3 regions of the Massilia sp. GER05 genome follow, and region 1 is predicted to be linked to each of the others. Evidence: predicted binding sites of a transcription regulator. Region 1 holds the regulator's gene; each other region holds the start of a gene.
The links. Region 1 encodes HrcA, which represses chaperone genes, less so after heat shock. Its sites were predicted from a motif close to TTAGCACTCNNNNNNNNNGAGTGCTAA; they were not measured.
Positions count from the first base shown of each region.

Region 2: the regulator HrcA is predicted to act here: its motif matches at 1,829-1,855, upstream of rpoH (RNA polymerase sigma factor RpoH).
Region 3: the regulator HrcA is predicted to act here: its motif matches at 2,459-2,485, upstream of groES (co-chaperone GroES).

Region 1 covers NZ_CP178858.1:1,550,462-1,554,564, forward strand. The annotation lists gene ACL58G_RS06890 (hypothetical protein) at 1-522, opposite strand, end outside; gene ACL58G_RS06895 (HAD family hydrolase) at 755-1,477, shown strand; gene hrcA (heat-inducible transcriptional repressor HrcA) at 1,538-2,551, shown strand; gene fur (ferric iron uptake transcriptional regulator) at 2,596-3,024, opposite strand; gene ACL58G_RS06910 (outer membrane protein assembly factor BamE) at 3,106-3,723, shown strand; gene dapB (4-hydroxy-tetrahydrodipicolinate reductase) at 3,723-4,103, shown strand, end outside.
Region 2 covers NZ_CP178858.1:7,006,982-7,011,084, reverse strand. The annotation lists gene ACL58G_RS30860 (FkbM family methyltransferase) at 1-744, shown strand, start outside; gene rpoH (RNA polymerase sigma factor RpoH) at 806-1,696, opposite strand; gene ftsX (permease-like cell division protein FtsX) at 2,143-3,063, opposite strand; gene ACL58G_RS30845 (cell division ATP-binding protein FtsE) at 3,060-3,725, opposite strand; gene ftsY (signal recognition particle-docking protein FtsY) at 3,734-4,103, opposite strand, start outside.
Region 3 covers NZ_CP178858.1:2,238,550-2,242,652, forward strand. The annotation lists gene ACL58G_RS09990 (hypothetical protein) at 1-245, opposite strand, end outside; gene groL (chaperonin GroEL) at 393-2,039, opposite strand; gene groES (co-chaperone GroES) at 2,078-2,368, opposite strand; gene ACL58G_RS10005 (hypothetical protein) at 2,733-2,963, shown strand; gene ACL58G_RS10010 (cell division protein ZapA) at 2,960-3,271, shown strand; RNA gene ssrS (6S RNA) at 3,316-3,496, shown strand; gene ACL58G_RS10020 (EVE domain-containing protein) at 3,567-4,031, shown strand.

The DNA.
Region 1 (4,103 bases):
GACGGTGCAGGTCTGGCCGGCCGGCTGCTGCAGGACGGTGACGCCGTACGCGCCGTCTTCGTTCACGGGGGCCATCGGCACGGTTGCGGTGCCCGCCGCGACCTCCTTGCGGTCGGCGCCATTGATGATCACGAGGCCGCTGGCCGTCAGGTTGACGATGCTCGCGGTCAATTTACGCTGGCGGATCTTGCAGTCCACGCGGATCTGCGCGATCGTGTAGTAGTTGGCGCGCGCCTTGCCGTTGGTGACGACGCAATCCGCGATCTTCTCGACGTTCGACGGGACGCTCTTGACCGTGATGTTGAACTGGTCGTCGGTCGAGATGCGGTTGTTGAACTGGAACGACTGGTAGGGCGTCGTCACGGCCAGGTCTTCGCCGTTATTCGTCAGCACCAGACCGTCCTTGGTGACGTTATAGACCGCGCCGGTCAGGTACAGGTCGCCGCTCCCGCCGCCGCAGGCGGACAGGCCCAGCGCGCATGCCAGCGCTACAACGCCGGCACGCAGGATCGAGCTCTTCATAAAATCTCCACAGTGGAATGGGTGGCGCGCGGACGCTGCGCCGGTACGGCCGAATAGAAAAATGCCCATCATTTTAGTGCATTTGGCAAGCGGCGGCCCTATTTGGCTTTGTATCACGGTGTAACCATGAGCCCGTGTCCGGCGCGCCATTGCTTTTCGGCGCTGCCCTCGTTATGCTTGGACCGCTCCTTTCCACTCTCCAAGCTTCGTTTCCGGAGCCGCAATCCCGACCATGAACACGCGCCGCGCCTGGCCCAAGGCCATCCTGTTCGACCTCGACGACACGTTGTGGCCCATCGCCCCCGTGATCCTGCAGGCCGAAGAGAAGCTGTTCGCGTGGCTGCGCGAGCACGCGCCGCGCGTGGCCGAGCGCTTCACCATCGACACCCTGCGCCAGGCGCGCCTGGAGCTGCTGGCGAAGAAGCCCGAATTTCACCTCGACCTCGGCAAGCTGCGCCATGCCGGCCTCGTCGACGCCTTCCAGCAGGCCGGCGAGGATGCCGCCAAGGTCGAGCACGCGATGGCGCAGTTCTTCGCCGCGCGCAATGCCGTGATCCCGTACGACGACGTGCTGCCGGGCTTGCTGAAACTGAAGAACCGCGTACTGATCGGGTCGATCTCGAACGGCAACGCCGACCTGCGCACGATCGGCCTGTCGCACCATTTCAAGGTGTCGGTGGCGGCGTCGGCGTTCGGCGTCGCCAAGCCGGATGCGGCGATCTTCCTGGCCGCCTGCAAGGAGCTGGGCGTGGCGCCCGAGGATGCGGTCTACGTCGGCGACGACGTGCTGCTCGACGTGCGGGGCGCCCAGCGCGCCGGCCTGCGCGCCGTCTGGATGAACCGCACGGGCTCGACGAAGCACATGGAGCACGAAGTGGTGCCGGATGCGATCGTGCGCGACTTCGACGAGTTGCTGGACTGGCTCACGCGCGAACACGAACAACAGCGCGGATAAAGCACAAGCACGCATCGAACGTGCATAATGACATAAATGAAACGAAATCCTGGCTAGACCATGCAACTCGATAACCGTGCACAAACCCTGTTGAAAGCCCTGGTCGAGCGCTACATCGCCGACGGCCAGCCGGTCGGTTCGCGCGCGCTGTCGAAGATCTCCGGCCTCGACCTCTCCCCGGCCACGATCCGCAACATCATGGCCGACCTCGAGGAAATGGGCTACGTCGCCAGTCCGCACACGTCGGCCGGCCGCATTCCCACACCGCGCGGCTACCGCCTGTTCGTCGACACGCTGCTCACCGTGCAGCAGATCGACGAGAACGCGGTCGAAGCCGGCATGCGCCTGCCCGCGCACCAGCCGCAGAAGGTGATCGCGAACGCGGCGCAGATGCTGTCGTCGCTGTCGCAGTTCGCCGGCGTCGTGCAGAGCCCGCGGCGCGAATCGGCGTTCCAGCAGATCGAATTTTTACGCCTGTCGGAAAAGCGCATCCTGCTCGTCATCGTCGACCCGCGCGGCGACGTGCAGAACCGGCTGCTGCTGACCGACGTCGATTATTCGCCGTCCCAGCTGATCCAGTCCGCGAATTACCTGAACCAGCATTTCGCCGGCCTGTCGTTCGACCAGGTGCGCGCGCGCCTGACGGGAGAATTGCGCCAGCTGCGCGACGACATGGGCCGCCTGATGCAGGCCGCGGTGGAGGCGGGCAGCGAGGCGCTGGCCGAGACGGACGACATGATCATCGCAGGCGAGCGCAACCTGCTCTCGGTGGCCGACCTGTCGTCCAACATGAGCTCGCTACGCCAGATGTTCGAGATGTTCGAGCAGAAGACGGGCCTGATGCAGCTGCTCGATGTGTCCAGCAAGGCCGGCGGCGTGCAGATCTTCATCGGCGGCGAATCGAAGCTCGTGCCGATGGACGAGATGAGCGTCGTCACCGCGCCGTACGAAGTGAACGGCAAGATCGTCGGCACCCTCGGCGTGATCGGACCCACGCGCATGGCCTATGAGCGCGTGATCCCGATCGTCGACATCACGGCCAAGCTGCTGTCGAGCGCGCTGAGCCATTCTTGAAGGTAGGGTGGGCGGCCCTCCGCCCACCCTACCAGGTCGCGCTCTTAGTGCCGGTGCGGGCAATCCGTCTTCTGGCAGTGGCCGTAGATGGCCAGGGCGTGCTCGGCGATCTTGAAGCCGCGTTCGCTGGCGATCTTCTGCTGGCGGCTTTCGATTTCGTCGTCGTAGAACTCTTCCACGTGGCCGCAGTCAAGGCACACGAGGTGGTCGTGGTGCGAGCCGGCATTCAGCTCGTAGATCGCCTTGCCGGTTTCAAAGTGATTGCGGTTCAGGAGGCCGGCCTGTTCGAACTGGGTCAGCACCCGGTAGACGGTCGCCAGGCCCACGTCCATGTTTTCGTTCAGCAAGGTCTTGTAGACGTCTTCCGCCGTCAGGTGCCGCACCGCGCTGTTCTGGAAAATTTCCAGGATTTTTAGCCGAGGCAAGGTCGCTTTCAGGCCGCTGGCTTTCAGGTCGGTTGGATTGTTGCTCATGTTTTGTTACTCGGATATGGGCGGAGTGCTTTATGATATAGCGTTTTACAAGCTCCCGCCTCATCGATTTTAAGGTCAGATATGCGCACTAAAGCCGTTTTCCATCGTTCCCACGCACGGGCAGCGCTCGTGGCCGGCCTCGCCTGCATGACGCTGGCGCTGTCCGGCTGCGCGGCCTGGCGTAACCAGACCAAGCCGGCGGCGCCGGTGAGCACCGCCCCCGACGCGGTCGCCGCCGATGCCGGCAAGTCCGCGGCAATCGCGAATTCGGGCGCGCAGACGACGACCGTCACCAAGCTGCAGAAATTCCTCTGGATCTTCTCGCCGTACCGGCCGGACATCCAGCAGGGCAATTTCGTGTCGCAGGAAATGCTGAACCAGCTGAAGGTCGGCCAGACCCGCGACCAGGTGAGATTCATCCTCGGCAGCCCGCTGCTGCAGGACGCCTTCCACAAGGACCGCTGGGATTACCCGTTCTACCTTGCGCGCGGTAACGGCGAGCTGACCACCAGCCGCGTCACCGTCTACTTCAAGGACGACAAGGTCGACCACTTCGACGGCGGCAACCTGCCGACGGAACGCGAATACATCAATCGCCTGATCGGCATCTCGAAATACGAAACCAAGACCGAGCAGGAATCGCTGGACGAGCTCAAGCGCAAGCGCGACGAGGCTGCGAAAGGCGGCGGAGGACAATAATGACCCAACTGAAAATCGCCGTTGCCGGCGCCAGCGGCCGCATGGGCCGCATGCTGATCGAAGCCATCGCCGCCGCGCCGGACGTCGTCCTCGCCGGCGCCCTCGACCGCGAAGGCAACCCGTTCATCAATTCGGACGCCGGCGCGTTTTCCGGCCAGCTGACCGGCGTCGTGATCCAGTCCGACCTGGCCAAGGGCCTGGCGGACGCCGACTTCCTGATCGATTTCACGCGCCCGGAAGGCACGCTGCAGCACCTGGAGTACTGCGCCGCGCACGGCATCAAGATGATCATCGGCACCACCGGTTTCGATGACGCCGGCAAGGCCGCCATCCGCGCCGCCGCCGAGAAGACCGCGATCGTGTTCGCCCCGAACATGAGC
Region 2 (4,103 bases), 1.8 Mb from region 1:
CTGGACCACATCCGCGGGGTATTCGAACCCCACATGGTCCAACTGTTCGATTCATTGGTGGCACCGTCCGACACCGTCCTCGACATCGGCGCCAATATCGGTTGCACGTCGATCCTGTTCGGCAGCCGCGCGCGCCGGGTCGTCAGCTTCGAACCGTCCCCGACCACGTTCGGGTTCCTGAAAAAGAACCTGGACGCATCGGGATTGCACAACGTGACCGCGCTGAACCTCGGGCTGGGCAAGACCGAAGGGCGTTTCGAGCTGACGTTTTCCGCCAATAACCGTTCAGGTGGATTCGTATCGAACAAGATGCAGGCATCGGCGGGGCACCAGGTCGAGGCGATCGAGATTGCCCAGGGCGATACGTTCATCCAGGGCGCCAACCTGGACGGCGTCGATTTCATCAAGATCGATGTCGAAGGATTCGAGCGCGACGTCATCGAAGGCCTGCGCGACACGCTGTCGACCTGCAAGCCGACGGTCACCCTCGAACTGAACCATTGGTGCCTGAACGTATTCCAGCGCATCCCCATCCCCGATTTCTTCGATTTCCTGCGGGGCGTCTTTCCTTACCTGTACGCGGTCGACATGGACGACATCCGCGACCTCCACAATGCCGACGATGCCTACCACGTCATGTATCACCACGTCGTCGGGGGCTTCAGGTATCCGAACATCGTGGGCGCCTTCGACCCTGCCAGGCTCCAGGCATTCGCTGGCAGATTCGGGCGCACGATTTCGTAGACGGCATGTCCAAAAAACAAAAGGCACCCTGGGGTGCCTTTGTCGTTGGGCTGCAAACGGCTTACACGTAAGCCGCCAGCGCGGTTTTCATCTTCTTCAGCGCGGCCGATTCGATCTGGCGGATACGCTCGGCCGACACGCCGAATTCCTCGGCCAGCGTGTGCAGCGTGGCGCCCGAGCCGTCGTCGTTGGCCAGCCAGCGCGCTTCCACGATGCGGCGCGAGCGCGGGTCGAGTTTCGACAGGGCCGTTTCCAGGCCTTCCGATTGCAGGCGCACCACTTCTTCGGCTTCCAGGACCTTGGTCGGTTCCTGCTGGTCCGAGGACAGGTAGGCGATCGGCGAGAACTTGTCGTCTTCGTCGTCGGTCGGCGCTTCCAGCGCGATGTCGCGGCCGGACAGGCGCGTTTCCATCTCGATCACTTCTTCGCGCTTCACGTCGAGCATCTTCGCCAGGTCGTCGACTTGTTGCGGCGACATGGCGTCCAGGCCCTGTTTGTTGCTGCGCAGGTTGAAGAACAGCTTGCGCTGCGCCTTGGTCGTTGCAACCTTGACCAGACGCCAGTTCTTCAAGATGTATTCGTGCATCTCGGCCTTGATCCAGTGCATGGCGTAGGACACCAGGCGGACGCCCTGGTTCGGGTCGAAACGCTTGACTGCCTTCATCAGGCCGATATTGCCTTCCTGGATCAGGTCGGCGTGCGGCAGGCCATAGCCCAGGTAGCCGCGTGCAATCGACACGACCAGGCGCAGGTGCGACAGCACCAGTTTCTGGGCCGCGTCCAGGTCATTCTTTTCCTGCAGGCTCTTAGCCAGGGAAACTTCTTCCTCGTGGGACAGCATCGGCAGGCGGTTCACTGCCGAGATATAGGCGTCGATATTACCGAGATTGCCACTGAAACCCAGTCCCAGTGCATGACTGCCGGCCGGAACCAATGCGGATTGTGCGGACATAGTCACTCCCTCGTAGATAAACTGCTGCATCGTCTCGCCATCTCCAGAGCCCCGAAGGCGCAGCTGGCTGGCTTGTAGTCGGGATGCTGACGGTGCTATCAAAACCATTTCCCGCGATAGTCTGACGTAATATTAGCACTCTCTTGAGGTGAGTGCTAGGCGCCACCATATCCCTTACGATGGGTTTAAGTTTCATTAAAGTATTGCCCGCAGGAATCAAAAAAAACGGTTCGATTCAACTGTAGAGCAGGTACGCGCGGTTCAGTTGATACGGCTCAAATGTGACGCTCATATCGTTTGAAATCGGTAGAAGACAGGTTAGGCGACGCGTGCTGCGCTTTCTGTTGGCTGGCGCACGTTGCCATGTAGGTGGATGCCTCGCGTCCGCTGCCGGATTTGACTGGCCAGCAGCGGACGGGTTCACGGGGCGGGCGAAAAAAGAATGCTTACTTGAGCCGCGCCAGATGCCTCTGCACCGACAACATGGCCCCAACGAGGCCCAGCCCGGCACTGATCGCCAGCAAGGCCGCCATGCCCAGCGGCGGCAGCGGCGCCAGCTGGAATTCCGACGCGTACAGCCGGGCAAACTCGGCGATGGCCGTGTTCAGCGGACGCAGCGCCAGCGTAACGGCACCCAGCGCCACCGCACCCGCGCACAGGCCCAGCAGGGCGCCCGTGTAGTAGAACGGGCGGTGGATGAAGTTGTCGGTCGCGCCCAGCAGTTTCGACACGGCGATTTCCTCGCGCTGCGTCAGCACCTGCAAACGGATCGTGTTGAACACGACGGCGATCACGACGACGCCCAGCGTGATCGCGAGCAGCAGCAGCGCCAGGCGCAGTATGCCCAGCAGGGCTGCGAGGCGCTTCACCCAGGCCGAGTCGATTTGCACGGAGTCGACGTCCGGCAGGGCGCGCATTTGCTCGGCCAGGCCGTCCACGCGCGCGGCGTCGGCGCCGCTGGCGAAGCCTTCCAGCTTCATCACATAGCTGTCCGGCAGCGGGTTGTCGCCCAGCGTCTCGATCACGTCCGTGAGACCGCTCTTTTCCTTCAGGCTCGCCAGCGCCTGTTCGCGCGGCACGAAGCTGACCTTCGCATGGCTGCCGTGCAGGATCTGCTGCAGCTGCGGCGCGAGGGCCTGGGCCTGGTCGCGCGGGGTGTCGGTCTTGAGGAACAGGCTGATTTCCGGATCGACGGACAGTTCTTGCGATAACGGGCGCACATTGTCGAGCAGGGTGACGCCGGCGAAGGGCAGGGCCAGCGCGACGGCGACGACGAGCACGTTGAACAAAAAGCTGCCCGGCGCCTTGCGCACGTGGGACAGCGCGGCGCCGAGCGCGAAGCGGTGCTGGCGGAACCAGATGTTCATGCGCCACCTCCCGTCACATGGCCGTGTTCGAGGCGGATCACGCGCGCAGCGCTGTCCAGGATCTGGTCGTCGTGGGTCGAGATGACGCACGTGACGCCCACGGCGTGGAATGCGTGCAGCGCGTCGATGACCTTGTCGGCCGCGGCGCGGTCGAGGTTCGCGGTCGGTTCGTCGGCCAGGATGATCTGCGGGCGGTTGACGATGGCGCGGGCGATCGCCACGCGCTGCTGTTCGCCGCCGGACAGTTCCATCGGCAGGGCGAAGGCGCGGTCGAGCAGGCCGACCTTGTCCAGCGCCGCGCGGGCACGCTGTTCGGCTTGCGCCCTGGGCGCGCCGGTGACGATCAGCGGCAGCATCACGTTGGCCAGCAGGTGACGGTCGTTCAGCAGGCGCTGGTTCTGGAAGATCAGGCCGAGGTTGCGGCGCAGGAAGGGGATGCCGGCCTTGCGGATGCGGCCGACGTCCTGCCCGTTCACGATCACGCGGCCGGACGTCGGACGCTCGATGGCGGCCACCATTTTCATCAACGTGGACTTGCCGGCGCCGGACGGGCCGGCCAGGTACACCAGCTCGCCCTTGGCGATGTTCAGGGATACGTCGGACAGCGCGAGCGTGTCGGCGGAATCCGAGTACTTCTTGGAGACGGACTGGAATTCGATCATCGTGCGTATTATCCCAGCAGCGCCTCGGCGAATTCGTCGGCGCTGAAGGGTTGCAGGTCCTCCAGCTTTTCGCCCACGCCGATGAAGTACACCGGCACCGGACGGGTGCGTGCGATGGCGGCCAGGATGCCGCCCTTGGCCGTGCCGTCCAGCTTCGTGATCACGAGGCCGGTCAGCTGCAGCGCGTCGTCGAACGCCTTGACTTGCGCCAGCGCATTCTGGCCCGTGTTGCCGTCGATGACGAGCAGGATTTCGTGCGGCGCGTCTTCCATGCCCTTGCCGATCACGCGCCTGATCTTCTTGAGCTCTTCCATCAGGTGCAGCTGCGTGGGCAGGCGGCCGGCGGTGTCGACCATGACGACGTCGACGCCGCGCGCC
Region 3 (4,103 bases), 690 kb from region 1:
AAGCGGAACACGAGCTGGTCGCCGATGCCGAGCGTGCTCGCGGGCGGCACGGCCACGTAGTCGCTTTCTTCCGTGCTCCTGCCGGCGCCCGCGTCGGCCGGCATTGGCGCTTCCTCGTCCATGTAGTCGTCGTTGAGCAAATGGATCATGCCCGTCGCGCGCGCGACGAGCGCTTTCGCGCGGCCTTCGCCATCGTCGACGACGAGGGCCGCGTGTTCGAGTTCGTCCAGGTTCACTGCCGCCATGGTGCCTCCGCTTTGCAAGTCGATGCCGCCAGTATGCAGCGGCTGCGGTTCAAGGCTCGCACGGTTAGTCCGGACAAAAGAAAAAGCCCGCAGGGCGCGAACCCTGCGGGCTTCCGGTGCGACGTAGTACGGCGCGGGGACCGGCTATTACATCATGCCGTCCATGCCCATGCCGCCCATGCCGCCCATGCCACCCATGCCGCCAGCGGCCGGCTTGTCTTCGACGACTTCCGAGACCATGCAGTCGGTGGTCAGCATCAGGCCGGCGATCGACGCTGCGTTCTGCAGGGCCGAGCGGGTGACCTTGGCCGGATCCAGCACGCCCATTTCGACCATGTCGCCATAGGTGCCGTTCGAGGCGTTGTAGCCGTAGTTGCCCTGGCCGTTGATGACGGCGGCGACGACGACGGACGGCTCTTCACCGGCGTTCTGGACGATCATGCGCAGCGGCTCTTCCATCGCGCGCAGGACGATCTTGATGCCGGCTTCCTGGTCCGGGTTGTCGCCCTTGACCTGCAGTGCGGCGCGGGCGCGCAGCAGGGCCACGCCGCCGCCCGGGACGATGCCTTCTTCGACGGCAGCGCGGGTGGCGTGCAGCGCGTCTTCCACGCGTGCTTTCTTCTCTTTCATTTCGACTTCGGTCGCGGCACCGACGCGGATCACGGCAACACCGCCGGCCAGCTTGGCCACGCGCTCCTGCAGCTTCTCACGGTCGTAGTCCGAGGTCGCTTCTTCGATCTGGATGCGGATCTGCTTGACGCGCGCTTCGATCGCTTCGGCGGCACCGGCGCCATCGATGATGATGGTGTTTTCCTTGCCGACTTCGATACGCTTGGCCTGGCCCAGTTCGTTCAGCGTGACCTTTTCCAGGGTCAGGCCGACTTCTTCCGCGATCACCTGGCCGCCGGTCAGGATGGCGATGTCTTCCAGCATGGCCTTGCGACGGTCGCCGAAGCCCGGGGCTTTCACTGCAACGGTCTTCAGGATGCCGCGGATGTTGTTGACGACCAGGGTCGCCAGCGCTTCGCCTTCGATGTCTTCGGCGACGATGACCAGCGGACGGCCAGCCTTGGCGACTTGCTCCAGCACCGGCAGCAGGTCACGGATGTTCGAGATCTTCTTGTCGCACAGCAGGACGAACGGGTTCTCGTGAACGGCAACCTGCTTGTCCGGGTTGTTGATGAAGTACGGCGACAGGTAGCCGCGGTCGAACTGCATGCCTTCCACGATGTCCAGCTCGTCGTTCAGCGACTTGCCGTCTTCGACGGTGATGACGCCTTCCTTGCCGACTTTTTCCATCGCCTCGGCGATGCGCTCGCCGACGGACGAATCCGAGTTGGCCGAGATGGTACCGACTTGCGCGATCTCTTTCGAGGTCGTGGTCGGCTTGGCGATCTTCTTCAGTTCTTCGACGGTGGCGGCGACGGCCTTGTCGATGCCGCGCTTCAGGTCCATCGGGTTCATGCCGGCGGCAACGAACTTCATGCCTTCGCGGACGATGGCTTGCGCCAGCACGGTCGCGGTGGTGGTGCCGTCACCGGCGTTGTCGCTGGTCTTCGATGCGACTTCCTTCACCATCTGCGCGCCCATGTTCATGAGCTTGTCTTTCAGTTCGATCTCTTTGGCGACCGAGACACCGTCCTTGGTGACGGTCGGGGCGCCGAACGAACGTTCCAGCACGACGTTGCGGCCTTTCGGGCCCAGGGTGACTTTGACTGCGTTGGCCAGGATGTTGACACCCTCGACCATCTTGGCGCGTGCTACGTCGCCGAACACTACATCTTTAGCTGCCATATTTGATTCTCCGATTTTTCAGGAAGTTATTGGACGAATTACTGGGCCACGACGGCCATGATGTCTTCTTCGCGCATGACCAGCAGCTCTTCGCCGTTGACCTTGACGGCCTGGCCCGAGTACTTGCCGAACAGGACGCGGTCGCCGACTTTCACTTCCAGCGGACGGACGTTGCCGTTCTCTTGCACTTTGCCGTTGCCAACGGCCAGCACTTCACCTTGGTCCGGCTTCTCGGCCGCCGCATCGGGGATGATCAGGCCGGATGCAGTCTTGGTTTCCTGGTCGAGACGCTTCACGATCACGCGATCGTGCAATGGGCGAAGGTTCATGCAAAACTCCTTTTAGTTGGTTTGACGAGCTATCCAGGGACCGCAGCCAGCCATCCTCGGGATCGACTCACTGCGGCGTAGAAAGGTTTGTTAGCACTCTCTACTAACGAGTGCTAATTATAGGGACGATAATTTGGCATTTCAAGCCACAGTGTTCGGGTTTTAACGGAATTTTTTGCGGTTTCGCAACCGATTCGGACGGGCCGGGACAATACGGAAGGCGCGCCGCCGGATGCGCGACCGGGCGGCGGTTGATGAATGCATAAGCACATGAGGGTAACATCGAACGTCCGCGACAGGGCGCACGATCGCACGGGAGCGCGCGCCTGTTGACGAAAAATTCAAGACGATCCTATAGTTACGGATGATTTCCGAATTCCAAGACCTCTCCGATAAGATCGACCGGCTCGCCCAGTTGACCCAGGCGCTGCGCAGCGAGAACTATTTGCTGCGCCAGGCGAACGCCTTGCTCAGCGCGGAAAACGTCGACTTCAAGAACCGGCTGATCGCGGCCCAGCAGCGCGTCGAAGCCCTGCTGGCGCACCTCGAACCCGCGCCCGAAACGACGACCGACGACGCCGAGGCCCCGCAATGATCCAACTGGACGTAACCATCATGGGCTTGCCGTATCGCCTGGCGTGCCGCGACGGCGAAGAGAAGACGCTGCGCGAAGCCGTGGCCTATCTCGACGGCAAAATGTGTGCATTGCGCGACTCGGGCAAGGTCAAGGGCACGGACCGCATCGCCGTGATGGCGGCGCTGTCGGTGGCCGCCGAATTCCTGTCCGTGAAAGCGCCGCAGGGACCCTTGGCGGACCTGACGATCCTGGAAGTCAAGCAGAAACTCGAGGCGATGCACACGGTGTTGGATGCCGCACTCTCGGCCGACCAAAACCTGGCCTGAGCCTAAAAACGTTTGACATGCCCGGCCATCGTAGTAAACTGCCGTCTACCCTGCGGTGTTCGAGATTTGCCATATATTCCTTGAACCATTCTTTCGCATAGGTTGTGGAACATGTTTGGTGGGCGCGATCGTCGCTAGTTCGACGAACCCGAAATTGAACTGACTACGACCACCTTGAGCCATCAGGTTCGGGATGCCGGCAAAAACGGCACAGGCGGGGATATATTCCGAAGCGGTTGCGTACGATAAGTTCGCAGCCGCTTTTTCATTTGTGCTGACGAATGGAGACCCGCGCATGCGCTACTGGTTGATGAAATCCGAACCCGATGAAGTGAGTTTCGCCGACGTCCTCAAGGCGCCCGGCAAGACGGTCGCCTGGTTCGGCGTGCGCAACTACCAGGCCCGCAATTTCATGCGCGACCAGATGGAGGTCGGCGACGGCGTCCTGTTCTATCACTCCAGTTGCGCGGTGCCGGGCGTGGCGGGCATCGCGAAGGTGGCCAGCGGCGCGTATCCCGATGCGTCGCAGTTCGACCCTTCCAGCCATTATTTCGATCCAAAGGCGACGCGCGAGCAGCCGCGCTGGATCTCCGTCGACGTGACGGCGGTGACGGAAGGGCGTTATCTGCCGCTGACCGAGATGCGTGGCGTGCCGGCGCTGGAAGACATGGTGCTGCTGCAGAAGGGCAGCAGGTTGTCCATTTCACCGGTCACGAAAGGGCAGTGGGACAAGGTGCTGGAGATGATGGGCGTTGCGTGACGCTTGGTGGGCTCGGGGAGCCCACCCTACGATGATCGGAGTCGTAGGGTGGGCACCCCGTGCCCACGCGGA